Regions from separate parts of the Bradyrhizobium sp. Pa8 genome, predicted to be linked through region 2. Evidence: riboswitches for the same ligand, from Rfam matches in the RefSeq annotation. Region 2 holds a riboswitch; each other region holds the start of a gene.

The links. A riboswitch is a leader RNA that binds a small molecule or an ion and turns the genes downstream of it on or off. The one in region 2 is predicted to bind cobalamin.
Region 1: another riboswitch for cobalamin. It lies ahead of ACKWRH_RS07925 (ribonucleoside-diphosphate reductase subunit alpha); the one in region 2 lies ahead of ACKWRH_RS15000 (energy-coupling factor ABC transporter permease).
Region 3: another riboswitch for cobalamin. It lies ahead of ACKWRH_RS23905 (TonB-dependent receptor plug domain-containing protein); the one in region 2 lies ahead of ACKWRH_RS15000 (energy-coupling factor ABC transporter permease).
Region 4: another riboswitch for cobalamin. It lies ahead of metE (5-methyltetrahydropteroyltriglutamate--homocysteine S-methyltransferase); the one in region 2 lies ahead of ACKWRH_RS15000 (energy-coupling factor ABC transporter permease).

What each region holds. Positions count from the first base shown of each region.
Region 1 is NZ_CP176767.1:1,739,061-1,746,204, reverse strand. Features, by position in the region: gene ACKWRH_RS07960 (S8 family serine peptidase) at 73-393, shown strand; partial or broken gene ACKWRH_RS07955 (S8 family serine peptidase) at 416-850, shown strand; gene ACKWRH_RS07950 (RES family NAD+ phosphorylase) at 1,176-1,847, opposite strand; gene ACKWRH_RS07945 (MbcA/ParS/Xre antitoxin family protein) at 1,844-2,311, opposite strand; gene ACKWRH_RS07940 (hypothetical protein) at 2,918-3,121, opposite strand; gene ACKWRH_RS07935 (hypothetical protein) at 3,118-3,315, opposite strand; gene ACKWRH_RS07930 (hypothetical protein) at 3,312-3,560, opposite strand; cobalamin riboswitch at 4,529-4,746, shown strand; gene ACKWRH_RS07925 (ribonucleoside-diphosphate reductase subunit alpha) at 4,867-7,144, shown strand, end outside.
Region 2 is NZ_CP176767.1:3,349,630-3,356,773, forward strand. Features, by position in the region: gene cbiT (precorrin-6Y C5,15-methyltransferase (decarboxylating) subunit CbiT) at 1-810, shown strand, start outside; gene ACKWRH_RS14980 (cobalamin biosynthesis protein) at 807-1,175, shown strand; gene cobM (precorrin-4 C(11)-methyltransferase) at 1,172-1,954, shown strand; gene ACKWRH_RS14990 (cobyrinate a,c-diamide synthase) at 1,954-3,264, shown strand; gene cobA (uroporphyrinogen-III C-methyltransferase) at 3,261-3,992, shown strand; cobalamin riboswitch at 4,038-4,255, shown strand; gene ACKWRH_RS15000 (energy-coupling factor ABC transporter permease) at 4,293-4,970, shown strand; gene cobF (precorrin-6A synthase (deacetylating)) at 5,011-5,760, shown strand; gene cobT (nicotinate-nucleotide--dimethylbenzimidazole phosphoribosyltransferase) at 5,771-6,823, shown strand; gene ACKWRH_RS15015 (histidine phosphatase family protein) at 6,830-7,144, opposite strand, start outside.
Region 3 is NZ_CP176767.1:5,149,756-5,156,899, forward strand. Features, by position in the region: gene ACKWRH_RS23900 (DUF6925 family protein) at 1-373, opposite strand, end outside; gene ACKWRH_RS23905 (TonB-dependent receptor plug domain-containing protein) at 391-2,508, opposite strand; cobalamin riboswitch at 2,623-2,836, opposite strand; gene ACKWRH_RS23910 (hypothetical protein) at 2,912-3,133, opposite strand; gene ACKWRH_RS23915 (hypothetical protein) at 3,262-3,519, opposite strand; gene ACKWRH_RS23920 (hypothetical protein) at 3,593-3,835, opposite strand; gene ACKWRH_RS23925 (hypothetical protein) at 3,988-4,164, opposite strand; gene ACKWRH_RS23930 (adenylate/guanylate cyclase domain-containing protein) at 4,291-6,027, opposite strand; gene ACKWRH_RS23935 (lytic transglycosylase domain-containing protein) at 6,352-7,144, shown strand, end outside.
Region 4 is NZ_CP176767.1:1,725,957-1,733,100, forward strand. Features, by position in the region: partial or broken gene tnpC (IS66 family transposase) at 1-1,471, shown strand, start outside; gene ACKWRH_RS07885 (avidin/streptavidin family protein) at 1,481-1,957, opposite strand; gene metE (5-methyltetrahydropteroyltriglutamate--homocysteine S-methyltransferase) at 2,266-4,593, opposite strand; cobalamin riboswitch at 4,698-4,922, opposite strand; gene ACKWRH_RS07895 (hypothetical protein) at 5,065-5,241, opposite strand; gene ACKWRH_RS07900 (TauD/TfdA dioxygenase family protein) at 5,696-6,625, shown strand.

The DNA.
Region 1 (7,144 bases), 1.6 Mb from region 2:
GCAAGCGGGGCCAGCACATTGGGCGCGTCACGGCGGACAGCGCGGCCGAGGCAATCGACAGGCGATTGAGGAATTTGGAATCATGCCAGAGCGAGCGAAGCGGTTGGTCGCGCAGCGGGCGGGTTAGCCATAACTCAGGGAACGTCAAATGATGATGATGGTCATGGCACACACGTCGCCGGCATCATCGCGGGCCGAAAACTCCTCGGCGCCACCGGCTCCGCGCCTGACGCCGAGGTCTATGCGGTCAAAGTGTTGGATGGCAATGGAAATGGATCGACCAGCTGGGTTATAGCGGGTATCGGTTGGGCAGCCGCACGCGGAATGGAGGTCTGCAACCTAAGCCTCGAGCACGGTAGATTCGGTAGGAGCTCCGTGGAACGCCGCTCTTGAGGCTGCGGGTGCCCAGGCCACCGCAGCAGGATCGCTACTGGTTGCGGCAGCAGGCAACTCAGCTTTGACCGCAAAACCCTGGGTTGGCAACCCAGCGAGATGCCCGAGCTTTGTAGCGGTCGGTTCGATAGGTCAAACGAAGGTGCGTTCTCCCTGGTCGTCATTTGGCAGTACTTTGGGACCTCTCACTCAGGTCGAACTCGTGGCCCCCGGCGAAAGGATTCTATCCACAACTGTAGGAGGTTCGACCGGCGCAATGAGCGGCACCAGTATGGCTTGTCCCCATATAGCTGCCGCCGGGGCGTTGCTAAAACAGCAACATCCGGCGTGGAGTCCTGGCCAGATTCGAGATCAATTGAAGCGCACTGCCGAGGACCTCGGAGTAGTCGGAAACGACGACGAGTACGGCGCGGGGCTAGTAGATTGCGAGAAGGCTGTCTTTCCATTCGGAATATGATTGCGAATAGCAGCATAGCCTCAAGGCTTGGAGAATCACCGAAGACATATGGCGCAATAGGCACCGCAACGACCACCCGTAAGCGTCGTACCTGATGGCGAGGCGACGATTGCCCCGGCCCACGGCGGAGCCAAGAACACCCCCCGTTCACAGCTCAGTGTCTAAATGTACAGATACGAGTGCTCTCCGATAGCTCTTCTGTCCGCTCCCCTGACGCTCCCCTCCGTGGGAGAGCATTTTTGCGCATTGTGCTAGCTGCTTTCTACACACCTTACAAATTCAGTGAGTACTATGTTCGTTTTAATGCTCCGTCATCAATCATCGATCACACCGATAGTTTGCGAACGTCGATCATGCGCGATGTTGCCAGCACCGTAATCTCAAAATGATCTGTCTGTACGATGTCTGTGATGTTGCGCGGCCGATGCGCAACGACGTTACTGCCGGTCCGCCGTCGCAGGCTATCGTACAGCAGTCCCGCTCCACCTGACGCGCGAACCTCCTCGCCAAGCTTCTGCGAGGCATCATAGCGATCGCTCGCATAAACGTCAGGGCGCGTGGCCTGCTGGCCTCTGATGTCGAGATAGTCGCCCAATAATGTAGCGGCATAGGCCCGGTAGGTCCGGGTCATCGTGGCGACATCTCGGGCGACCGTCTCGCGCCGCAGGTGGTGACCGACCTCGGCAGTTGCAGTCCGGATATCGTCGGCCGCGTACCACGCACCAAGCTCGGGGCCGTTGAATCGCATCCCGCCGGGAGCGACGTGGAGAAAAGCCGCCATAACGATGCTGGCATTAGGCACCCCATAAACCCACTCGCTCTGCGGCAACCGGTCGACGCGATCGGCAACAAGCCGATCATTGGTCCAACCGACCAGTTCCATCACCGCCGCAAGATCGGCGGCGGTCGCGACGGTATCGAACAGCCCGATGGGAGGAAATTGCGACGGAATCAGGCGATGGGCGGGCTGCGGCGAGGCCGCGAAAGTATCCGTCACCGGAACACGATTTCCGTGTCGTCGTACGGTGCGAACGCCTCGTCAATCGTGTTCGGCTGCATGTAGAGTCCGCCGCGCGCGCCGTCGAGGAAACGGCGCACCGTGAGCAACCCATCCTGGGATCCGCTGGTGACGAGATCGAGCGGCGGTCGCCCGCCGAAGACGACAGCGTTATGCGCGGTCCGCAACCACTCAACGCCGAGCCGCTCCGTCGGAAAGAGAATTCCGAGAGCTTGATGGATGCCGAGAACCGCAGAGATGCGCGAGAGAACATCCACGTCGAGGGTGAAGGTGCCATGCTCGCGCGCCTGCTTGCACCAGTTGTGATATGTGGATCGCGACGGATACCCGAGCACTAGGAGACGTTGCTCTTCGGTTAATCTCCACAGATCCGCGATCGCGAGGAAGGTCCGCAGCCCGGGGGGACTGAGCCGCCTTCGATTGGCCGGCGCAAAGCGCGAAATATCCAGCCGCTGCGGCGCGGTTCCCGTCTTAGCTGGGTGCGGCTTACGATCGGCTAACACGGCCCACTCCTATGTCAGATATGGACATAATCCAAATCTGGACAACATTCAAGCAGCATTTGCGATTTTCTCCTCGCGGCGCGGGGTGCCGCACCTTGGTACCTGCGTTGAGCATGTCTTGCGGCGCCAAATCCCGCAGCGACGACACGAGAAAAAATGGAACCGCGAAACAGGGCCGTGGACCGCAGACCGTGCTTAACAAAGCCCGACCTTACACCTTCGACAGAAAGCGTCAAAAAAAGCAAAGCGGATCAATCACTTCCTTGCTAGTTGACAGAACCGAAGAGCACTATGCAACTAGTGCTCACCGCAGCCCTTTTGCCAAAAGTGTAAGGTAACGCGGACCAAACCCCGTGGCACGACAAAGCCCCAGATACCGGCCGGCATCCGGGGCTTTGTCGTCGAAATTGGTGATCTATCGGCTGGGGAGTTTGCGGGCCTGCCGGCGGTCACGGTCGGCGAGGAGCCTGACGCGCCGCTCCTCCCTCCGCGTCAGCTCGCGGTCTCTGAAGTCGCTGGGCAGCCGCGCCGTCGGCAGTGGCGCATTCATCTGGTCCGAGCGCAGCCCGTAGGATTCGGGGCGTTGAGCTGCCAGGTCACGAACTTCTCGAGCAACGCCTCGTTCTCCTGGCGCAGCTTCCGGTTCTCGTCCTGCAACGCGGTGATCCGCTCCGCTAGCGGCTTGCGCTTGGCCGGAGGGAGGCCGTCGCGCAGCCGCTTCTTAGCTTGGACATAGGCCCGGTAAATCACCGGATGGACTCTAGCGCCTGGCGGCTGAACCGCCTCCCGATCAGCGCCTCGACCCGCGAGACCACCGCGCTCCAGGTGATCTTCGGTTTGGACCACTGCCGCAGGTCGGCCTCGATCGCGGTGATGTCCGTGCCCGAGAGGCGGTTGCCGGACCGGAAGCGCCGAACCGGCCCATGGTCGGTGGCGAGGCTCATGGCGCGGCCTCGGCCTCGGCGAGCAGCGCCGGAAGATCGAGCTGGGCGTCGTCATGGACGGCCATCGTCGCCTCAAGGGCAGCCACCTCCCGCATCAGGTGCCGCGCATGATTGCCGGCGCCGACCTGCCCGTCCTCCGCTTCAGCATTGGCCCGCTCCAAGAGGATGCGGTTTTCGCGCAAGCTCCGCGCGATCTCCGTCCGGTGCTCCCGGTCTGCGAAGCCGAGCAACAACGGATTGATCATGCGCGCCCCGTGGCGCATTGGACGGGTAGTCCCAAACGGAAAAACTCGGTCAAGGATTGGGCACAAGGAAAAAGGGGCAAGGATTCGGCTGTGTGACGGGTGCGGGAACGGTGTATGCTGGGTGCTCCACAAGGGTGCTACACAGAGCTTCATCAGGCTTGTGAAAATGGCCCCTACATTGCCGGGGATTCCCGAGGTCTCGATCAAGTGGCGGAGAGGGAGGGCTTCGAACCCCCGATACGTCGTCGTCCCCAGACCTTAGGCTTGCCAGACCTCAAAGTTCCAACGATCGAATCAGCCGCGTGCTTCGGTTGTCCTCGTCGGACCAGGACGATGTAGCGCCTCCGCTTCTGCGCCGGTGGGATTTTCCGGAGTCAACGAGGAGCGCGAGGTGTTCAAGAACGGGTTCGAGGCCGGCGACGATATCAAGCTCCTAGCCGAGAAGCTCGGGATCGAGCTCGAGCTCCACGAGCTCGGCCCCTGGCGCATGTGACGGGCCCGGACCTTCGATGACCGCTGCGATCCCTCGTGCGCTTGCGCCATGTAGCTCGTGGTCCGTGTGCGCCAGCTCGTCTCGTAGATCGGCGTGGCGTGGTGCTTTCTCCCGACTTTGGTCTTGCACGTCTATCGACTAGTGTCTTCGCACCGTCATTAGGATCGGGAGATGCCCGTGCACAGTAGCGAACGCAACACAACTGGATGCGCGGGCGATCCGGATCCGCCCTGTCCCAAGGCGCCACGAACGAACGGTTCGACGTAGATTGCAACGCTCAGGAGCTCGATCGCCGCTTCAAACCGCGGCAGCACAAGGGGATGCCATCAACTGCGGCGGCGTTTACCATGATTTGCGGGAGAACATACGCGCCATGCGGGCAAATTATGCCCGAATTTACATCCGGAGATGTCAGAGGCAATCCACAAGCGAACGGTGCCGGCAAATCAGCCGTTGACAGCCGCCCCGGAATATCACCACATATGGGTGTCACGGTTCCGCCGGATCGCAAGATTTGGTGGCTAAGAGGGAAGCCGGTGAACCGCGCGAAAGCGCGGAATTCCGGCGCTGCCCCCGCAACTGTCAGCAGCGAGCTGCTTCCGAACAAGCGTCACTGGTGTCTCACGCGCCGGGAAGACGGGAAGAAAGCGATGACCTGCGAGCCAGGAGACCTGCCGTGACGATCTGAACGTCCACGGGCGGGGTGTCCCGGCGGTCGCTTGCATGCGCCGTCGGCATTTGTCTGCCGGCGATTCTGCAGCGTCCTTCCTCAACGCCCCGTTCAAGAAACAACGCGCATCACGGGGCCTATTGATGTCACTGAACCTGCACGACGCGGAAGGTTCTTCCGCACCGATCATCCAGTTGCGTTCACAGTCACTTGCGGCTGCTTCCAGCGAGCCGGCCATGCAGATCATCCGTCGCAACGGAAAAGTCTCGCCGTTCGATTCCGCCAAGATCGCGGTTGCCATGACCAAGGCCTTCCTGGCCGTGGAAGGCACGAGCGCCGTCGCCTCGCGCCGCGTCCATGAAAGCGTCGAGCAGCTCACGGCCGAAGTCGTCGCGGCGCTGATGCGGCGCGCGGGCGAGGGACGCACCTTCCATATCGAGGACGTGCAGGACCAAGTCGAGCTCGCCTTGATGAGGAGCGAGCACCACAAGGTCGCCCGCGCCTACGTGCTCTATCGTGAGGAACGGTCGCGCCAGCGCGCCGAGGAGGCGGCCGCGCTGCCGGCGCCTGCCGCCGCGCCGGCCCTGCATGTCACGTTGGCCGACGGTTCGCGCGTCGGGCTCGACACCGAGCGGCTTGCGCTGATCATCGGCGAAGCCTGCACCAGCCTCGATAGCGTCTCGGCCGCGCCCGTACTCGCCGAGACCACCCGCAATCTCTACGATGGCATCAGCCAGGACGAGATGGCGCTGGCGTCGATCATGGCCGCGCGCACGCTGGTCGAGCAGGAGCCGAACTACGCCTATGTCAGCGCCCGCCTGTTGCTCGACAAGCTGCGCGGCGAAGTGCTGTCCTACGTCCACAGCGTGCCGACATCCGCCTCGCAGGCCGACATGGCGACGCGGTACGTCGACTATTTCCCGGCCTACGTGAAGACCGGCATCGCCGCCGAACTGCTCGATCCCGAACTGGCCCGCTTCGACCTCGGTCGGATCGCCGCGGCGCTCAAGCCCGAGCGCGACCTGAACTTCCAATTCCTCGGCCTCCAGACGCTGTACGATCGCTACTTCCTGCACGTCCGCGGCAAACGGATCGAGCTGCCGCAAGCCTTCTTCATGCGCGTGGCGATGGGTCTGGCGGTGCGCGAGATTGACCGCGAAGCCCAAGCAATCGAATTCTACGATCTGCTGTCATCGTTCGATTTCATGGCTTCGACGCCGACATTGTTCAATTCGGGCACGCTCCGCCCGCAATTGTCGTCTTGCTTCCTGACCACCGTATCTGATGATCTCGACGGCATCTTCAAGTCGATCAAGGACAACGCGCTGCTCGCCAAATATTCCGGCGGCCTCGGCAACGACTGGACCCCCGTTCGCGGCCTCGGCGCGCACATCAAGGGCACCAACGGCGAAAGCCAGGGCATCATCCCGTTCCTGAAAGTCGCCAACGACACCGCGATTGCCGTCAACCAGGGCGGCAAGCGCAAGGGCGCGGTGTGCGCCTATCTCGAGACCTGGCACGTCGACATCGAGGAATTCCTCGACCTGCGCAAGAACACCGGCGACGACCGCCGCCGCACCCACGACATGAACACCGCCAACTGGGTGCCGGACCTCTTCATGCAGCGCGTCGACAGTGACGGCGAGTGGACGCTGTTCTCGCCGGACGAGACACCCGACCTGCACGATCTCTACGGCGAGGCCTTCAAGACAGTTTACGAGGCCTATGAAGCAAGGGCGAAGGCCGGCGCCATGCGCGTCTTCAAGACGGTGCGCGCGACCGATCTCTGGCGCCGCATGCTGACCATGCTGTTCGAGACCGGCCATCCCTGGATCGCCTTCAAGGACCCCTGCAATCTGCGCTCGCCGCAGCGCCACGTCGGCGTGATCCACTCGTCGAACCTCTGTACTGAGATCACGCTGAACACTTCGGCCGACGAGGTCGCGGTCTGCAACCTCGGCTCTGTCAACATGCTCAGCCATGTCGGGCCTCACGGCCTCGATCAGGCCAAGCTGAAGCGGACGGTGACGACGGCGGTGCGGATGCTCGACAACGTCATCGACATCAATTTCTACACTATCCCCGAAGCGCGCCGGTCCAACATGCGCCACCGGCCGGTCGGCCTCGGGCTGATGGGCTTTCAGGAAGCGCTTCAGGTCCAGCGCATCCCGATCGCGTCGGATGCAGCCGTGGCCTTTGCAGACGTCAGCATGGAAGCGATCTCGTTCCACGCGATCGAAGCGTCGTCCGACCTCGCCGCGGAACGCGGGCGTTATCCGAGCTACGAAGGCTCGCTGTGGTCGAAGGGCGTCCTGCCGATCGACTCCATCCAGCTTCTCGTAGATTCTCGCGGCGGGCTCGATCTCGATCGTTCGGCGACGTTCGATTGGGACCGCCTTCGCAAGAAGGTCACAGCAAGCG
Region 2 (7,144 bases):
TCTGCACCTTTCGAGCGTCTCGTGCCGCATCTGGCGCCCGGTGCGCGCATCATTTGCCTTGTGCGTGACGGCAAGGCAGCCGGTGAGCTCGCGAAATGGCTGAGCGATCGCGGATGGGGCGCCTCGGCGTTCTGGACTCTCGCCGCGCTCGGCGGGGCGCGCGAAAGCACCGCTGAGCATCGTGCCGACAGCTTTGCGGGCGATCTCGCCGAAAACCTGGTCGCAGTAGCCGTCGAGGCGAGGGGCGGGCAAGGCATTCCCCGCAGCTCCGGCCTGTCCGACGATCTCTTCATGCATGACGGCCAGATCACCAAGCGGCCGGTGCGCGCGCTGGCGCTCTCGGCGCTGGCGCCGCGTCCCGGCGAGCGGCTGTGGGATATCGGCGCGGGTTCTGGCTCGATCTCAGTCGAATGGGCGCTGTGCGGCGGGACGGCGAGCGCCATCGAGGCGCGAGAGGATCGCGCCGCGAATATCCGCAGCAATGTTGCGGCGTTCGGATTGGCGCATCGGATCACCGTCATCACGGGGAGCGCGCCGAAAGCTCTTGCTGCGTTGGAAACACCGGATGCCGTCTTCATCGGCGGCGGCCTCGATATCGCGATGTTCGATGCGATCTGGTCGCGGCTCGCGCCGGGTGCGCGGCTCGTCGCGCATGCGGTGACGCTGGAGACTGAAGCGCTGCTCGGCGAACTGCACCAGCGCCACGGCGGCGAGCTGATGCGGGTCGAGATCGCACATGCTGGCCCGCTCGGCCGCTACAGGTCCTGGGAAGCGTCGCGGCCCGTGGTGCAGTGGAGTGCGGTTCGATGAAAGTCGCCGGACTCGGATTCAAGAAGGATGTTACGCTGGCTTCGCTGCGCGAGGCGCTGCTGGCAGCCGGTGGTTTCGAAGGCCTTGCGGCGGTCGCGACTGTCAGTGACAAGGCCGACGCGGAGCCGCTGAAGCAGCTTGCGCGTGAATGCGGCGTACCGATCAAGCCGGTTCCGGCGGACATGCTGGCGGGCATCGAGACGCCGACGCAGTCAAAACTCGTCGCGGAAAAGTTCGGCACGGGCTCGGTCGCCGAAGCCGCGGCGCTCGTTGCGGCTGGCCCCCGCGCGCGATTGATTGCGATGCGGGCGGTCTCGCGGGATCGCACCGCAACGGCGGCGATCGCGGAAGGAGACGGCGCATGACGGTGCACTTCATCGGTGCAGGACCGGGCGCTCCGGATTTGCTGACTTTGCGCGGACGCGACCTGATCGCGGCCTGTCCGGTCTGCCTCTATGCGGGCTCGCTGGTGCCCGAGGGCGTGCTGGCGCATTGCCCGCCCGGTGCGCGCATCGTCAACACCGCGCCGCTGTCGCTCGACGAGATCATCGCGGAGATTGCCGCCGCGCATGCCGGCGGCAAGGATGTTGCCCGCCTGCATTCCGGCGATCTCGCGATCTGGTCGGCGATGGGCGAGCAGCTCCGTCGCCTCCGCGCGCTCGGTATTCCCTACACAGTCACGCCGGGCGTGCCGTCCTTCTCGGCTGCGGCAGCTGCGCTGGAGACCGAGCTGACACTGCCCGGTCTTGCCCAGTCAGTCGTGCTGACGCGCACGCCGGGCCGCGCCAGCGCGATGCCTGAGGGCGAACAGCTCGCCGCGTTTGCCGCCACCGGCGCTGTGCTCGCGATCCATCTCTCGATCCATCTGCTCGACAAGGTCGTCGCCGAGCTGATGCCGCATTACGGCGCGGATTGCCCCGTCGCGATCGTCTGGCGTGCGAGCTGGCCGGATCAGCGCATCGTCCGCGCCACGCTGGCGACGCTCGATGCCGCCGTCGGCACCGAGATGGAGCGCACCGCGCTGATTCTGGTCGGCAAGACGCTTGGCGCTGCGGATTTTGACGAGAGCCGTCTCTATGCCGCCGATTACGATCGGCGCTATCGGCCGGTCGGCGCCGATCCGCGCTTTCCGGAGGCATCGTGATGGCGGCAGGGCTCGTCATCTCCGCGCCGGCCTCCGGCGTCGGCAAGACCACGCTGACGCTGGCGCTGGCGCGCGCCTGGCGCAATCGCGGATTGAACGTGCAGTGCTTCAAGAGCGGGCCTGACTATATCGATCCCGCCTTCCATGCCGCTGCGACGGGTCGCGTTTCCGTCAACGTCGATAGCTGGGCGATGGATCGCGGGACGATTGCTCATCTCGTCGGTCGCGGCACTGATGCCGATGTCGTGCTCGCGGAGGGCTCGATGGGCCTGTTCGACGGCGTCGCCGCGCGCGGCGTCTCCGGCACCGGCGCCACCGCCGACATTGCGGAGATGTTGGGCTGGCCGGTGCTGCTGGTGATCGATCCCTCCGGACAGGCGCAGACGGCGGCGGCGATCGCCGCAGGCCTTCGTGACTATCGCGCGGGTGTGCAGCTTGCCGGCGTGGTGCTCAATCGCGTCGCCAGCCCGCGGCATGAAGATCTCGTCCGGCGTGCGCTGAACGACGCCGGCATCGCCGTGTTCGGCGCGCTGCCGCGCCATGCCGAGATCAGCCTGCCGAAACGGCATCTCGGCCTGGTGCAGGCCGAAGAGCAGGCCGAGATCGGCAAGCTGATCGACGAAGCCGCGCGCTTCGTAGCCGAGCATGTCGATCTCGATGCGGTGCTGCGATCGGCAGCAAGCTGGTCGCCGCAACCGGCGGCAAACGGCATGAATGTGACGCCGCCCGGGCAGCGCATTGCGCTTGCCCGCGATGCCGCGTTCTCCTTCGTCTATCCGCACATGCTGGAGGCCTGGCGCGCGGCCGGCGCCGAGATCTCGACATTCTCGCCGCTTGCCGATGAAGCGCCCGATGCCAGCGCCGATGTCTGCTGGCTGCCCGGCGGCTATCCCGAACTGCACGCGGGGAAGATCGCGGCCAATGCCCGCTTTCGCAGCGGCTTGTGCGCCTTCGCTGACACACGGCCGGTGCACGGCGAATGCGGAGGCTATATGGTGCTGGGAACCGCTCTGACCGATGCCGACGGCATTCGCCATGAGATGACGGGCCTGCTCGGACTGGAGACGAGCTTTGCCAAGCGCCGCATGCATCTCGGCTATCGTCTCGCTTCGCTCGCCGCGCCGATGCCGGGCCATCAGGCCGGCGCGCGCCTGCGCGGCCACGAGTTCCACTATTCGACGATCCTCGCGCAGCCGGATACGCCGCTGGCGGTCGTGCACGATGCAACAGGCGCGGTCATCGCCGAGACCGGCTCGCGCCGCGGCCTTGCCACCGGCACGTTCTTCCATCTGATCGCGGAGGATCGGTGAGCGGTTTTGTCACTTTCATCTCGGCCGGCCCCGGCGACCCCGAGCTCCTCACGCTCAAAGGCGCCGCGCGGCTGCGCGATGCCGACGTCGTGCTCTACGACGACCTCGCCTCGGGCGCGATCCTCGATCTGGCCCGGCCCGGCGCCAATCTCGTCGCAGTCGGGAAGCGGGCAGGGCGGCCCTCGACCAAGCAGCACCACGTCAACCGCCTGCTGGTCGACTATGCCGCGGCCGGCGTCCGTGTGGTGCGGTTGAAGTCGGGCGATGCCGGTATCTTTGGCCGGCTCGAGGAGGAGCTGGAGGCGCTGCGCGAAGCCGGCATCGGCTACGAGATCATTCCCGGAATCACCTCGGCCTGTGTCGCCGCCGCGCAAGCCGGCATTCCCCTGACCCGGCGCCACACCTCGCGCCGGGTGCAATTCGTGACCGGGGCCGATGTCACCGGCGAGCTGCCGCAGAATTTGAACTGGGCGGCGCTGGCGGATCCCGAAGCGACCACCGTGGTCTATATGGGCCGGCGCACCTTTCCGGCGCTTGTCGCAAAATTGATCGAGCACGGCCTCGCCCCTGATACCCCGGCGCTGTTCGCCGAATCCCTCGGTCGTCCCGACGAGCGGCTGGTTCGCACCACCATTGCCGAACTGGCCGAGCAGCTTGCGCGGGGCGGCGCCGCCTCGACGGCCGCCGTGATCCTGTTCGGCGCGCTGGCGGGCGATTATCCGTCATGACCGTCCCGGCCGCCCTTCGCCCCTTGACGCCCGGCTGGCGAAAGGGGCACACAGGAGACGCATGGTGCTCGAGGCGGCGCAAACCGCCGGAGCATAATCGGGAATGGGGGTGGGCGGACAGTTGCGCCGCCCAAAACCCCAGCCGCCCCCGCGACTGTAAGCGGTGAGGGGCTCCGATCAGCCACTGGGCCGCGAGGCTCGGGAAGGCCGGAGAACCCCAGTGAACCGCGAGCCAGGAGACCGGCCGTGCATGTTTTGTGGCCAAGGCCGTCGGGTGTGACGGCAGGAAGGAACTGAACCATGCATATCGAACCCGGAGTCGTATCGGGCGCCAAGCTCGTGTTGAGTTACGCAACCGGCATCGCCGTCGGCGGCGTTGCGTTGAAGCTCGCGATCGAGACCGTGCGCGAGCAGGGCATCATGTCGTTCGCGGCGCGGACGCTCGCCACCACGGGCCTCGTGTTCGTCTTCTTCGAGATCCTGCCGCACTTCCCGGTCGGCGTGTCCGAGGTGCACTTCATCCTCGGCTCGACCCTGTTCCTGCTGTTTGGGGCTGCGCCCGCGGCCTTCGGCCTTGCGTTCGGACTGTTGTTCCAGGGCATCTTCTTCGAGCCGCCCGATCTGCCGCAATTCGGCATGAACGTCACCACGCTGCTGGTGCCGCTGTTCGGGATCCAGGCGATCGCCGCGCGGATCATTGCCCGCAACACCGCCTATGTCGATCTCAGCTATCGCCAGGCGCTGGCGCTTTCGACCACGTATCAGGCCGGTGTCATCGCCTGGGTCGCGTTCTGGGCGCTCTATGGCTCGGGCTTCGGTGCGACCAACCTCGTCAACATCGCGACCTTCGCGGCTTCTTATGCGCTCGTCATCGTGATCGAGCCGCTCGCCGATCTCGGCGTGCTGGCGCTGGCAAAATCGCTGCGCGGCGTCACCGCGCCCGGCCTCGTCACGCCGCGCCTGCACAACGCGGCTTAAGAGACAAGGGGCGGCCGCGATGGCCGCCCCTGCACGCGCGATGCTCACGCTCTCCCTGATAGGCATCGGTTGCGGTGATCCCGAGCAGCTCACGCGCGCCGCCGTTCAAGCCATCAACGCGGCCGATCTCATCCTGATCCCGCGCAAGGGCACGGCGAAGTCCGATCTCGCAGATTTGCGGCGGACGATCTGCGCGGATGTGCTCACCAACCAAACGACGCGCATTGCCGAGTTCGACCTTCCCGTGCGCGATGCCGGTGAAGCGGACTATCACAAGGGCGTGGACGATTGGCACGACGCTGTGGCCGCGGCCTGGTCGCGGACGATCGCGAGCCAGCTCGGTGATGATGGCAAGGTCGCGCTGCTGATCTGGGGCGATCCCTCGCTGTACGATTCCTCGCTGCGCATTGCGCGGCGGCTCGATCCCTTGCCTGATATCGAGGTCGTGCCCGGCATCACCTCGATCCAGGCGCTGTGCGCGGCGCATGCGCTGCCGCTCAACGACATCGGCGAGCCCTTTCTGGTCACCACGGGGCGCCGCTTGCGCGAGGGCGGCTGGCCGCAGGGCGTCGACACCGTGGTGGTGATGCTCGACGGCGGCACGGCATTCCAGTCGCTCGATCCAGCGGGGCTGCACATTTGGTGGGGCGCCTATCTCGGCATGCCCGATCAGATCGTCATGTCGGGCGTTGTGGCCGAGATCGGCCCGCACATCGTCGCCGCGCGACAGGATGCGCGCGCGCGGCACGGCTGGATCATGGACAGCTACATTCTCAAGCGCAGGCCGTAAGCGAGGCAGCATGCTCCCCGAATGGGTCTATCGAAAATGTCCTGAGGTCTCCGCCGCCCACCGCGAGGCGGCGCTCGCGCGTCAGGCGCAACTCACAAAACCGGCCGGCGCGCTCGGCCGGCTGGAGCAGCTTGCGGTCGAGCTTGCGGGCCTGCAGGCGACCGAGCAACCACGCGCCGCGCGGGTGCCGATCATCGTCTTCGCCGGCGATCACGGCATCGTCGCGCAGGGCGTGTCGGCCTATCCGCAAGGAGTGACCATCGCGATGATGGCGAATTTTGCCTCGGGCGGTGCCGCGATCTCGGTGCTGGCGCGCGAGCTTGGCTCAAACCTTGAGGTCGTGGACGCCGGCACGCTGGCGCAGGAGGCGATGGCAGGAATCGTCATTGACAAGCCGCGCAGCGGCACGCGCGATTTCAGCGTGGAAGCTGCGCTCACCCCCACGGAGCTGGCATTCGCCTTCGAAGTCGGACAGCGCGCAGTCGCGCGCGCGGCAGCCGGCAGGCCCGATCTCCTGATCTTCGGCGAGATGGGCATCGGCAATACCACGACGTCGGCGGCGATTGCGGCGAGCCTGCTCGGCATCAGTGCCGAGGAGATCGCGGGCAGCGGTACCGGCGTCGATGCGGCCGGCCGTGCGTACAAGGCGCGCGTGATCGACGCTGCGATCGCGCGGCATGGCGTTGCAGGCGCTTCGCCGGAAAAGATCCTGTGCGCCGTCGGGGGCCTCGAAATCGCGGCGATTTGCGGCGCCATCATTGCGGCTGCGCAAGCCCGTATTCCCGTGTTGATCGATGGCTTCATCGTATCGGTGGCGGCGCTGGCAGCGGTGCGGCTGAACCCGTCGTGCCAGCCATTCCTGCTGCCGTCGCATCAATCGGCGGAGCAGGGGCATCGGCTGGTGCTGCGTGCGCTGAACGTGCAGCCGCTGATCAGTCTCGATCTCAGGCTCGGCGAAGGATCGGGTGCGGCCATCGCGCTGCCGCTGGTGCGGCTCGCGTGCAGCCTTCACAACGGCATGGCGACCTTCGCGCAGGCCAACGTGCCGGATCGCCCCGCCTGATCCGGCTCAAGCCGCGCGCTGATTGACCGCGACGACGCGCCAGCCGGTCGCGAGCCGGTCGATCCGGGTCAGTGACAACGGATCGATCACGAAGCGCAGGGCCGCTTGTGGCGTCAGATCCAGCGCAATGCAGAGCGCGGCGCGGATGGTGCCGGAATGCACGACGAGCGTTGCCGAGCCAGCGCCGACTTGCGCGAGGCCCAGCCGGACGCGCGCGACCTGATCCTCAAAGCTTTCGCCGCCCGGCGGCCGCCCGTGCGCCGGATTGCTCCAGAACTGCGCATAGGCCTCGCCGCCGGTCGCCGCGAGCTCGTCATGCCG
Region 3 (7,144 bases), 1.8 Mb from region 2:
GGCCAAGGTCGAACAGGATGCCGCTGCGATCCCTCGTCAGGAGCGCCTCGATATCCGGGCCGAGCTCGGTCAGCACGGTACGACCACTCATGGCGCTGGCTTCATGCGGAAGACACAGCGCGAGGCGGTGGCTCCAGCTCTCCGTGGTCGGCGATTCCGATGCGATCAGGCGCAGATCCGGGTGGGAGACAACGCGTATCCCACCCTTCCGCGTCACGACGCTGATCCCGTTGCGCGACTGCTCGATATCGAAGGCCTCGCCGGGCTCGCGTGTGAACTCGGCAATGGCACCGAACGTGCCGACGCTCCAGCCGGCCTCAGGGTCGGCAAGCTGGCTTGCGATCAGGTCCATGAGCGGATCGGCCGTTGTCATGAGGCTTCTCTCTCTCGCTATCTGACGTCGTAATTCGCCAGGCGAATGCCGCCATAGACGCCCAGTCCCGGCTGCAGAAAGCCGGTCGGATTTTGATAGTGCACATTGGCGAGATTATCGAACCGGCCAAACACCTTCACCTGGTCGGTGACCAGATATTCGGCTGCAACGTTGACGACGGTGTAGGCCGGAGCCAGCAGACGCGGAATGCTGAAGTCGCGGTTGCCATCGACGAAACTCCCGACGTGCAACACGGTTGCGGACAATGTGAGCGGATCGATCGGATTCCAGATGACATTTGCGCTCCACTTCTCCTTCGGACGCCTCAGCAACTCCAGTCCCGCCGTTGCATCCACCGCGCGGGTAAAAGTGTAGTCAGCACGAACGCGAATCCGGTCCGTGATCGCAGCCGCGACGAAGCTCTCCGTGCCCTCCGTGATCGCCTTGCCGATATTGGTGTTGGTGCTCGTGAATGTCACGGGATCGAACGTGCTCTGGATCAGGTCCGTAACGTCGTTGCGGAAGTATGTCGACCCGAAGCGAACGCGATCGCCAAACAAGGGTTGCTCGAAGCCGGCGTCGTATCCGACGCTTTCCTCGGGCCTGAGGTTGGGATTTGCAAAGAAGAAAAACGCGGGAAAGCTGACGTAAAGCTGGTTGAGCGTCGGCGCCTTGAAACCCGTGCCGTAGCTACCCTTGAACTTCGTATCCGTGACCGGCACGATCACGGCAGACGTCAGACGAAAGGTCGGATGCTCTCCAAACCGCTCATTATCGTCCTGCCGGACGTTGGCCGTGAAGAAGACGCGATCCCGGAACTGGGACTGCAGCTCCATATATCCGGCCTTGTTGACGTTTTGCGCCGAGACCGTCGCCGTTTGCAGTGTTTCGGTCTCATGCTCCGCGCCAATGATGACATTGTTGTTGGGCGCGAGCTGGGTCGTGGTGTGCCAATCATACTTGAGGCGGTCGCCGGTCGTGATCGTGGCCATCGCGTCGCCGGGCGTGATATTGTAGTTCCAGTGGTTGGTGTAGTTGACGCCGAAATAGCTTCTCATCCGGTCGTCGAGAGCCGACCAGACCGCCTCCCCGCGCGTGAAGAGCTGGTGCACCGTCTGCGTGCTTTGCGCGGCCGAGGGAAAGCTCGCGGATGTGACGGGATTGAAGGTGTCTCCGGTAAAGCGCAGGGTGGCGTCAGTGTACCGCGCCACGCCGTTGAGCGTCAGGTTTTCGCTCAATTCGGCGCCAAGCTTCGTCGAATAAGTGATGTTGTCGTAATAGTTGCCGATCGCCTTCTGCCCCGGCGGCAGCAATTCGAGCGGCGTCACCGGCACGTCGTTCGCGTGGAAATGCGCGACGTTGAAGGCATAGTTGAAGTGGTCCTGTGAACCGCTCAGGCCTGCGGTTTGATTGAACGTTCCGAACGAGCCTCCCTCGACCGAGCCGGTGGCGCGGGCGGGACCGTCACCCTTCTTCGTCACGATGGAGATCACGCCACCCAGCGCGTCTGCGCCGTAGAGACCGCTCTGCGGACCGCGCAGGACTTCGATCTGCTGAATGTCGGAGGTGAGCAACTGGCCGAAATCGAACGAACGGTTCGGGTTGCCGGGATCGCTGACGTCGATGCCGTCGATCAGGACCTTGGTGTGGTTGGAATTCGTTCCGCGCACGAAGATCGACGTCTGTCCGCCGGGACCGCCGGTCTGCACGAGGTTGAGGCCAGGAACCGCGCTCAGCGCATCGGATGCGGTTCGGCGCTGATCGCGCTCGATGTCTCTGGCGGTCAGAACCGTCACCGAGCTCGCAACCAGATTGGTCGGAGTGACAACGCCCGTCGGACTGACGACGACCGTCGGAAACAGGTTCGCTGCGGATACCCCGGCAACCGTGGGCGACGGAGGCAACAGCTCGGGTTTCGGCACGCGAGCGACGCGCCGCTGCTCGGGCTGGTCGGGCGCACGCTGCGCAACTTGCGGCTTGGCCGCACGCTCGGTCGGCGCGACCTCGACCGGCGGCAGCAGATCGGGCGATGCCGATTGCTGGGCCTGGGCAATGGACAGATCGAGCGAACAAAGGGAAACGAACACGACAAGCCCGGCGCGGAAGCGCCTGGCGGCAAAGACAATACGGGACACTCTTGTAACCTCGGTATGACGTCAGTGGCACGTCACAGCGAACGAGGTTTCACGGCGGAGCGATCGATTGCTCCGGTGAAGCTAATGTCTGTACTCCCCGACCGACATCTTCGCGTGTGACCACGGCTGACGGCAGGTCTCCTGGCTCGCGGGTCGTTACCTTGCGTCGCCTTCCCAGGACCGAGATTCCCAGTGGCATATGACGAAAGATTCACCGCTTACAGTTGCGGGGGCAGCCGTGGCGTTGAGAATATCCCGGTATCGGGAAAATCTCGCACCACGTTCCCTTTTGATCTCCGTGAGGAGAACCGTCACCGACCAATCTACGGGGCGGGTAAGCGGAGAGTCAATCGGCCGGTTGCATGACGGTCAAAGCACCGCACCGGAGATTGAGCCGGCGCAATCAGGCCGACTCCCGCTCCGAACGCGTCCTGATCATCGCCCGCTCGCCGGCATCGACGAGCTGACCGATGCCGGTGCGGCCCGTGAGCGCGCAGCGGATGATGTTCTCGGCAACGGACCTGCGAAAGCAATGGTCCTCGCCGACCGGGCGATTGCGGCAGACCCGATCCAGCGCCAGCTTCATGTTGATCCGGGTGCGGGTGTCGAAATGCTCGCTGATCATTCGCAGGGCCTCGATGCGTTGATGTAGGAGCGGAAACGCGTGGGCGTAGGCCGGGTTCCAAAAACGGGCCGCGCAAGGCCTTGCGCAGAGCTGACTACGCCCGCCCTCTTGGTCCTGTGACGGGCGGGCTACGCCCGACCTCTTGGCCGCTGGGCCTGAGCCCAGGCCGCGGTGACGTCGCGCAGCGGAGCGTCGCTGCGCCGGATCGGGGTCAGCTCACCGGAGGCCGAGATGATGGCGGTCTCCTCGCGGCGACAGCGCGGGCATACGAAGCGGACCTCGTGCGGCGACGCCGACCAGCTCGAACGTTTGACGTTGGCCGCCATCGGCCAAGCATCGCAATGCGAGCACGACACCAGGAACCGACCGGGATCGAGCATACCCATTCCATAGGACTCCGCGTCCTGTCCGCCTCTTCAATGACTAACCCATGTGAATCGTTCCGGTGCCCGAGCACCGTCAGCCCCTCAGCTCCAGGCAGCGCCGCCGCTCAGTGGGCGCCTTTGAGGGTGCATGACGGGTGCAGGTGACGGTGTTGCCGTGGTCGCACGCCTTGCAGGCGGCAACGCACTGATTCATGTCGCGGGGATTGTAGGAGTTGTAGTTCCGCATCGCACAGACCGGGGTCGAGCCGGTGATGTCCTGCTCCTGGTTGCAGGCAGCCGTCATGAGCGCGAAGATGAGGACTGCAACAAGGCGCATGGGATTGCCCTGGTAAAGAGCGGCAAAGCGACATCGGCGAGGCACGCTGCACAGCAACGCACCTCGGCATTCCCACTGCGAGCAATCATGATCGCAACGCTCGCATCCTCCGAGGATGCGCGCCAAACATTAAGAACGGATTGCAGGCGGCGTCAGGCCGCAGCCTTGGTCGCGATCACCTTCCGCATATCCACCGCCAGCTGACGGTACTGCTCCGAGAGTTTCAGATAGAACTCGCGCTTGGTGCTGTCGGTGGCGAGCTTGGCAATCAGCTCGCATTCGGCGGTGAGCGTCTCGAACCGTTCCAGCCTGTCATGAAGTTCTGTCATCGGCGTGTCCCCATCAAACGCCTCAAGGGACGACAAACCTAAGCCCGGGAATTAGGTCACGGCGAACATCGTTATCGAGTAGAAGCGTTTTTTCCGGCAAGGGCGATGCCGGCCCGGTAAGGACGGCTATTTCTGCTCCAGCCGCCAGGCGCCATCCCAAGCTGCGTCCGGCGGATTGGCCTCGAACAGCGCGATGCGGCCGAGCAGCGTGCGCGAGGGGCCGTCGCCGGGCACCGCTTCGAGCGCTGCATTGAACGCGGCCCGAGCATCGTCAAAGCGCTGCGCGCGATAGGCGGCGAGGCCTTCGGTGTAGCGCGCGCGCAGGCTCTCCTGCGGGATGCTGAGCCCGTGCGCCTTGCTCATCACCTCGAAGATCGCCTGCGGCGCGCTCTGGCCGGCGACCGCGAGACGATCGATCTCGCGCAGCTCGAGGTTCGATCCGATCGCATCCGCCGTGGCCTGCGAGATCAGGATGCGGGTGCCGTAGACCTTGTTGACCAGCTCGAGGCGCGAGGCGAGGTTCACGGCATCGCCCATCACGGTAAAGCTCATCATCAGCTCGGAGCCGATGCTGCCGGTCAGGACCTCGCCGGTGGCGATGCCGATCCGCAAGTCGCATGGCGCCGGCATGGCGCGGATGCCGAGCAGGTCCGGCAACTGCTTCTGGAGCGCCGGCACCTGATCGGCCATGTCGATGGCGGCGAAGCAGGCGAGCAGCGCCGGCTCGTCCTCCTCGATGAAGGGAGGCCCCCAATAGGCCATGATGGCATCGCCGATATATTTGTCGATGACGCCGCGATGGTTCCTGATGGGGCCGGACATCACCGTGAAATAGTGGTTCATCACCTTGACGAGGCCGCGCGGGGTCATGCCCTCGCTCATCGAGGTGAAGCCGCTCATGTCGCAGAACATGATGGTCATCACCCGCCGCTGGCCGTCGATGGCGACCTCCGGCCGGTCGATCAGCCCCTGCACCACCTTGGGATCGATGTAGCGGCCAAAGGTCTCGCGGATGCGCTCGTTGTGGCGCAACTGCTCGATCATGCGATTGAAGGCCGCGGCGAGTTCGCCGATCTCGTCCTGGGTCGAGACCGTGATGGTCTTGTCGAACCGACCCGCCTCGACCTCGCGGGTGCCGGCGAGCAAGAGGCGCACCGGCCGTGTGATGCCGCTGGAGACGAGGAGCGCGAAAGCAAATCCGACCACCGCCGCGAGAATGGTGACGATGCCCGAAATGATCATCGCCTGGCGCTGGCGACCGATCACTGTCGCCGTACTGGCGAAGACCTGCTTCAGCATGTCGGCGCGGATCGCGTCGATCTTCTGGTTGAACTGGTCGCGTATGGTGTCGAGATGCTCCAGGGTCCCGCGCGCCTCCGTCATCTCCTTGCCTTCCACCTGCTTGAGGAGTTTTGCGTGGTCCTCATTCATGTCGTGACGCAGCTCGGTGAGAGCGGTTTCGATCCGAGTCTCGATCCGCGCCAGCCCGGCATTGTCGGAAGGCGTCCTCTTGTCGTCGATGATCGCGTTGATGTGCGTACGCGCGGCCTCGGCCTCCTCGTCGATCTTCCGATCGGCCTCCTCGAATTCGCGCAGGCGCGCCGCATAGGCCTCCTCCTCCGCGGGCGCCTGCATCTTCATCATGACCATCCGCCGCAGCGCCACCGACCGCTCCAGCGAGCGGATGTTGGCGCGCGCCAGATGGCCGTAGGCCGGAATGTAGCGGTCGGTCAGCTCGTCGAGCAGGACGCCGACCTGGCTCGACATCACCATCGACAGGATCGAGGTGACCAGCATCAGGACGATCAATCCGAGGGCGATGCCGACGATCTTGCGCCGGATCGACTGGTTGAAAAGCGGCATGGGTGCGGGGGCAAAGGCTGAAAGAACGAGTTGGGGAACTCAATACACCGGATTTGACCGCGGGAACACGCGCAATCTGACCCCACGGCGCACTGAACCCTGCGCAACCGTCGCCCGAGCCTCATTCGTTAACAAAGGTTGAAGGCGCTACCCTTTCCGCCATTTCGGAAGTTCCCGAGTTCCCATCGGTATTTTGCCGCATTGTTGAAGGAGCGTGAGGACTGCGAAACGGTGTCGTGGCATCGTTTTGGGTGTCGTCTTTGATTCTCAAGCCGCATGTCGTCGCGGACCTTGGTTTGTAGTGGTTCGCAGGGGGACCATCGAATGAACCAGTGCCTACGCTCGCTCGCGTGTGTCGTTGCCGTGGCCGCTTTGGCCTTGATCCCAACCGAGCTGGCAGCGAAGAGCAGTCACAAATCGTCCGCGTCGAAGAAGACGCATGAGGCGAAAGCCGGCAAGCAGCGCCATGCTGTGGTCAAGTCGCGCCATGGCAAACACGCCGAGGCCAAGCGCAAGTCGAAGAAGGACGACGAGCCCTCGGACAAGCCGGCGCCGCCGCCGCTCACCGGCGACCTCGCCGCGCTGAAGGACGCCATCGATCTCGCACGCAAGGGCAAAACCGACGACGCCAGCGCGGCGCGCGACCGCATTGCCGATCCGGCCGGACAGAAGCTCGCCGACTGGTTCATGCTGCGCCATTCCGAGAGCACGGCACCTTTCAAGCGCTACGCCGCCTTCATCGCCGCCAACCCGGACTGGCCGAGCAGCGCCCTGCTCCGCCGCCGTGCCGAAGCGCGGCTGTGGCAGGAGAAGAGCGACGCGGCGACCGTGCACAAGTTCACAATGGACCGGCCGACCAGCGCCAAGGGCAAGTTCGCACTCGCCCGCGTGCTCCTGAGTGAAGGCGACAATGACAGGGCTACGCGCCTGGTGCGCGAGGCCTGGCGCACGGACGAACTATCCGAGCGCAGCGAGGAGGATTCCTACGAGGCGTTCCGCGATCTCCTGACCGCTGACGATCATCGCGCCCGCATGGACAAGCGCCTCGGCGCAAAGGACTACGCCGCTGCAAGGCGCGCGGCCAAGCGGCTCGGCGAAGACGCGCTCGCGATCGTCA
Region 4 (7,144 bases), 1.6 Mb from region 2:
GGAACGTGCGCGCACCGAACGGCTGGAGCAAATCATCAAGGAGTTGCAGCGTCACCGCTTTGGCCGACGGGCCGAGACGCTGCCGGAAGATCAATTGCTGTTCGGCCTCGAAGAAGTCGAGCAGACTGTGGCGAGCGGCGAAGCCGAGAACGAAGCGGCGGCACCAGCCGAGCGCGCAAGCCATGCCGCCAAGCGTCGCATCAATCGTGGATCGCTGCCGGAGCATCTGCCGCGCATCGAGATGATGGTCGACATCGACGATCATGTCTGCCCATGCTGCCGCAACGCACTGCATAGGATTGGCGAAGATGTCAGCGAACGACTCGACATCGTCCCGGCCCAGTTCCGCGTGCTTGTTGTGCGTCGACCCAAATATGCCTGTCGAGCCTGCGAGAGCGGAGTTGTGCAAGCGGCAGCGCTGGCGCGGCTGATTGAGGGTGGGTTGCCGACTGAGGCGACGGTGGCGCAGGTTCTCGTCGCCAAATACGCCGATCATCTGCCGCTGTATCGGCAGGCTCAGATCTATGCGCGGCAGGGCATCACGCTTGATCGCTCGACCTTGGCCGACTGGGTCGGCCACGCCGCCTTCCTGCTGCGGCCGGTACACGAACGTCTGCTCGCCAGGCTCAAGGCCTCGGCCAAGCTGTTCGCTGACGAGACGACGGCGCCCGTGCTCGATCCAGGACGCGGGAAGACCAAGACCGGCCAGCTGTGGGCCTATGCGCGCGACGATCGCCCTTGGGGTGGCACCGACCCGCCCGGCGTGGCGTATGTCTACGCCCCCGATCGCAAGGCGGAGCGACCGATCGCCCATCTCACAGGCTTTGCGGGCACCCTTCAGGTCGATGGCTACGCCGGCTATCGCGTGCTCGCCGAGCGCGGCGACGTGCGACTCGCATTCTGTTGGGCCCATGTGCGCCGACGCTTCTACGAACTCGCCGCGGCCGGCCCGGCGCCGATCGCCAGCGAAGCGCTCGAACGCATCGCCGGCCTCTATGCCATCGAGAGTGATATCCGTGGCCGCAGCGCAGAGGAAAGGCGCGAGGCCAGGCTGCTGAGGAGCCGGCCGGTCATCGATGAGCTTGAGCCCTGGCTGCACGCCAAGCTCACTCTGATCAGTCAGAAAACAAAACTCGCTGAAGCAATCCGCTATGCGCTCTCGCGCTGGGAGGGCCTGACCCGCTTCCTCAACGACGGCCGTATCGAGATCGACTCTAACGTCGTCGAACGCGCGATCCGGCCGATCGCACTAAACCGCAAAAATGCACTCTTCGCAGGCTCCGACGGCGGCGGCGAGCACTGAGCCGTCATCGCCTCGCTGATCGAGACCTGCAAGCTCACGGGCATCGAACCGCACGTCTACCTCGCCGACGTCATCACAAAGATCGTCAACGGTCACCCGAATAGTCAAATCGACGAGCTGCTGCCATGGGCCTATCTCGTTACCCCGGTGCTCCAGGACGTGGCCTGAAAACAACGCTTACCCTGCGCCGCTCTTGGCCGCCTCTCCGACAGCAAACGGTAATTTCGATTTGTCGCCGCTTGCGAAGGTGAAAGTGTCCGCACCGGCGCTGATGCCATTCCATGCCACCGGTTCGGCGAGTGAAAGTAGCCAAAGCCCCTGAAATCCAGATGCAGCGTTCAGCTGTCCCGTCCACACGGTAGTCGAGCCGCAACCTATAAAATTCACCGAAAAGCTGATCGCCGTGCCGCTATTGGTCTGTGCGAGCCAGCCCGTCATCGACTGAGGGGCGCCTTCATCGCAGCTATTGCTCGCATTGTTCGTGTAAGTGCCGGAAATCGCGCCTGTGTTTGGATTATAATTGTCGACCGCCAAGGTTGAGCCGTATTGGTTGGTCCGGGTCCAGATCGGTTGCGCCGCTGCAGGCGCCGCTAGGAGTAGACCTAGGCAGGCCGCGCCGATCCAGTTCGTCAATTTCCACTTTGCTTGAGACATTTCCGACTCCATATCGCTCCGGTAGCGGAGCGACTTGGTTATAAAACTCTGTCTAGGCAATTTAAACGGGTAATCGAACGTGGTATCTCTTACAGATTGAAATGTGAACGACGTTCCAATTCTGTCCGGCAAAAATGGTACGGATACGGGGGTATCGGCGTGGCCACTTGCCTCCGATAAACCCCGTCTTCGTCGATCCCGCTGGCGAAGCTGCTGCGGGCGATGCCGTTGCGCGACGTTCTATTTGATCCGCTCGGAGCTCAAGCTCCGTCGAACGAACCCGACTCTATCGTAGTGTCACGCTGGCATCAGGAAGCCTTGCGCAGCTCACGGGCCGCCGCGACCATGTTGACGAGCGCCGGACGGACTTCGTCCCATTTGCGAGTCTTTAAGCCGCAATCCGGATTGATCCAGAGCTGTGAGTCCGACAACCGTCGGCGAGCCAGCGCGATGAGATCTCCCATCTCACCGGCTTCGGGAACGCGCGGAGAGTGGATGTCATAGACGCCGGGGCCGATGTCGTTCGGGTATTTGAAGGCCGTGAATGCATCGAGCAGCTCCATTTTAGAACGGGACGTTTCGATCGAGATGACATCTGCGTCCATCGCGGCAATTGCATCGATGATGGCGTTGAACTCCGAATAGCACATGTGGGTATGGATCTGCGTTGCATCGGCGACGCCGGACGAGCAGATGCGGAAGCTGTCCACTGCCCAGTCGAGATAAGGTTTCCAGTCGGATCGGCGGAGCGGCAAACCTTCGCGAAGCGCAGCCTCATCGATTTGGATCATGGTTGCGCCGGCCTTTTCGAGGTCGGCGACCTCGTCACGGATCGCGAGCGCGATCTGACGGCAGGCCTCGCTGCGCGGAACGTCGTCGCGGACGAACGACCAAGTCAGGACCGTCACTGGCCCCGTAAGCATTGCCTTCATAGGCTTTTTGGTCAGCGATTGCGCGTAGCTCCACCAGTCGACGGTCATCGGCTTCGGTCGGGAGACGTCGCCGAACAGGATCGGAGGACGAACGTAACGAGAGCCGTAAGACTGCACCCAAGCGTGCTTGGTGAAAACGAATCCGGAGAGCTGCTCAGAGAAATACTGAACCATGTCGTTGCGCTCGAACTCGCCGTGGACGAGCACGTCGAGCCCGATGTCTTCCTGCCAGCGGACGGCTTGAGCCATTTCCTTCTTCAGAAATTGTTCATACTGCATGTCTGTCAACTTTCCCTTGGCATGCGCGGCGCGGGTGTTGCGAACGTCAGCCGTCTGCGGGAACGACCCGATTGTCGTCGTGGGGAAAAGCGGAAGGCCGAATCGCTTGCGCTGAACCTCGGCCCGGCTCGCAAAAGCGCTGTTGCGGTAGCGCTTATCATCGCCAATATCAGCCGTCCGCTGCGCGACGGCCGTGTCATGGATCTTTGACGATACTCGGCGAGCCATGGCCGCAAGGTCTGATTCGGCAAGCGCGGCGACATTTTCGTCGCCCGCAAGCGCTTTCGCCAAGGCCGTGAGCTCGCCGATCTTCTGAACCGAGAAGGCAAGCCAGCTCTTTACGTCCGAATCGAGATCGGTCTCGAGCTCAAGGTCGATGGGGACATGCAAGAGCGAGCAAGAGGGCGCGAGCTGCACGCGATCCTTGCCGAATTTTGCAATGACGGGCTTGAACCGCTCCACAAGTGCCGACAGGTTGGAACGCCAAACATTGCGGCCATCGATCACACCGAGCGAAATCACGAGGTCCGCGCGGGCGCCGAATTCAATCTGGCTCAATTGTTGGGGAGCGCGGATAAGATCGACGTGCAGTCCGGCCACAGGCAGCGCCAGAGCGGTCGCCAGATTGTCGCCGATCGCCCCGAAATAAGTGGCAAGCATGACCTTGATGCCAGCTACCTCCTTGACGAGACGCTTATAGGCGCGTTGGAGCGCATTCCGCGTGGTCTCGTCGAGATCAAGCACCAAGCACGGCTCGTCAAGCTGGACCCACTCGGCTCCACGTTTCGCCAGTTCCTTGAGCACCTCGACATAGACCGGCACGAGATTATCGAGCAGCGAAATCGGATCGAACGCCAGATCGGCGCTCTTGCCGAGTTTCAGGAAGCTGACTGGTCCTACCAGAACCGGACGCGTTTGATAGCCAAGGGTTTTCGCCTCCTCATATTCCTCGATCGGCTTTCGGGAGGAGAGCCTGAAGGTCTGACCTTTGTGGAATTCGGGCACCATGTAGTGGTAGTTAGTATCGAACCACTTGGTCATCTCCTGCGCGGCAGAGCCGCGGGCATCATGGGCATGACTGCAACTCGCGTCATCATCCTCGCCTTGCGAGCCGCGCGCCATAGCGAAATAGGTCTTCAGCGAGACCGGACCGCCCTCCCAGCCATACGCCTCAGGAATGGCGCCAACCATGACGCTCGTGTCGAGAACCTGATCATAGAGTGAAAAGTCATTTGACGGGATGACGGTGACGCCAAGCGAATTCTGACGCGCCCAATTGGCGACACGAAGACCGGCCGTAGTTTCAAGAAGCTGCTGGTCGCTGATCTTGCCGACCCAAAAGTCTTCGAGTGCCTGCTTGAGTTCGCGGCGTGGCCCGATACGTGGCATGCCGAGGGTTGCGACAGGAAGGGAGAGAAGAGACATAGCTTTAACCCCATTGTGGTGGGGGCAAAGGCCATGGCGGACGCAGGCAGGAGGGCCACGAAAGCGCCTGCTGCTTGGCGTACCACCGGGACACCCCGCCCGTGGACGATTATGTTGTCGGGGCAGGTCTCCTGGCTCGCGGGTCATCGCCTACATCCGGCCTTCCCGAAGCCTCTGCTTCAGTGACACGTGTGGATGCAGGCTCGCCGCTTACAGTTGCGGGGGCAGCGCCGGCATTACTTCAATCCGAAAGGATCGAGAGCGCACCGGCTTCCCCTCTTAGCTCCAGATCAAGCGAGACCTGGAGAACCTCGACGCCTTCGATTATCTGTAACCGAACGGTTACGTCAACCTCTGAGGATCAGCTTTTCTGCGGCATGCCGGCAGGTACGATGGTCTCAACAATGGAGATCATCGGCCTCTCTGGCTTTGTGCGCTTGCATCAGATCGACGAGCTTGGCCGCAACACCGTCACGTTGCGCCGTAATGCGTTTCATAGGCCATACCATCCGGAGCGCCGGGCGGCGGCCACATGATCATCGCGTAGCCGATTTGTCGGATTTCGACGCTGTGAAGACCGCCACACCGATCGAATAGCTCGACCAAGGATGCAACATCGATCTCGGCCAGCGTCCCCTTGAGGGCCATTGTTGTCGATAGGCCTCGCGCCTTGAATGGAAGTGGAGAGCGCTTGGGACCTTCCATCGCCTGGGGTTACCACTGCGGCTCTTTAGCGCGGCAATTCAATCAGAATCGATCTCACGGACCCTCTCTCATTTCTTTTATCCAACACGGCGCTGAACGGAGCTGCAATTTCTGCATCAATCGCCCAGCGAAGCGTATGCTTTGTGTCGCGATCAACTACCAATGTTAGCAATTGATCGAGCTGATGGATCCGGTCAATCATAGATTAAAGCCCGTCGCGCAGGGTCAGACCTCACCTGTCCGAGATCCCGAAGAACGCACAAGGGGGTGGTTCGTCGCTGTCACCACGGATCTTGACGGATTTGGTTATGCGGTCCGCAACTTGGCGTTCCACAGGTTCTATCGCAGCTGAATAGCTCGGCCTGGGGATCAAACCGCAAATTTGGAGAGTGCCGCTATGAGTGCAACGATCGTGTCGGACAGCGTCATTCCTCGCGCCGACGTCATCAAACGCGCAGCGCGCATCGGCGCAGAAATTAGAAACATCAACCTGTGCGGTGATTTGCCGGACCAGACGATCGCCGCCATCAATGAGCTGCTGCTCGAGCACAAGGTTGTCTTCTTTCGCGACCAGGGTCATCTCGACGACGCCGAGCAGGAGCGCTTTGCTCTTCGTTTCGGAAGTCTGGCGCCTCATCCGATGCTCGGTGCCATTAAGGGGACGGCGTCGATCATCGAGCTTGATTCGGCTCGCGCCGGTAGCCGGGCCGACCTGTGGCACACCGATGGAACCTTCATCGATGCCTACCCCAAGATCGCGGTGCTCCGAGGCATCGTGATGCCAACGTTCGGTGGCGATACGGTCTGGTCAAATACCGTCACGGCCTACCTCGACCTGGCACCGCCGCTGCAACGGCTTGCGGACAAGCTCTGGGCCGTCCACAGCAACGCCTTCGACTATGCAATACTGCCCCGCGCCAGCGAGCTCGACAAGAAGCACTTGGACGAAGTCTTCACGAAAACGATCTATCAGACGGAGCATCCCGTCGTGCGCGTCCATCCCGAGACCGGCGAACGCACGCTGGTGCTCGGCGCCCTGGTGCAACGATTCGTTGGTCTCCCGAAATACGACGGCCAGAAGCTGTTTGATCTGTTTCAGTCTCATATCACCGCGCCCGAAAACACCGTGCGCTGGAGCTGGCAGGAAGGTGATGTAGCGATCTGGGACAATCGCGCCACGCAACATTACGCCGTGAATGATTACGGCGACCAGCATCGCGTCGTTCGTCGCGCCACCGTCGCAGGCGAGGTACCCGTCAGCATCGATGGTCAGAACAGCGTAACGCGCATAAAAGCGACCAAGGAGCCTGTCGCGAAGGTCGCTTAGCGGGTTCACAGGAAGGATTGACCGCAATACGTGCAGTACAGACTCTGCCTTCGTTCGCCCGATCACTTCATGCAGCATTTGGCAGCCTAGTTCGCCGCCTCATTCAATGATGTCATTGAACGCCGTGCTGCCAGCTCTCAAATCACAAGCAGCTTCGATTCCAGAGAGGCTGTACTGGGTTGAGCAGCTGCGTAGCATTGCAAATGAACGAACCGCTAGAGGCGGAGCTAGCTTTTCGTTGCGGCTGCATAGGGGCGCGCGTCTCTCGTTCACGTTTTCTTGCGCCCGACTACTTCCTTCTGGGCTCTGGATCGGCTTGCTTGCCCATGCGCGCACTAGCCTCGGCTCTTGCCGAGCCTCTGCCGAGCCTCTGCCGGGGCTACTGAATCAGCATGTATTCGTCTCGGACAAGTTCGAAACGCCGCCCAGTCCATCGCAATATCCAGCAGATTGCCGCAAGGTGCATTCGATCATCTGCACGAATTCCTACATTCAGCAAGGCTGGCTTGCCGCTTTGAA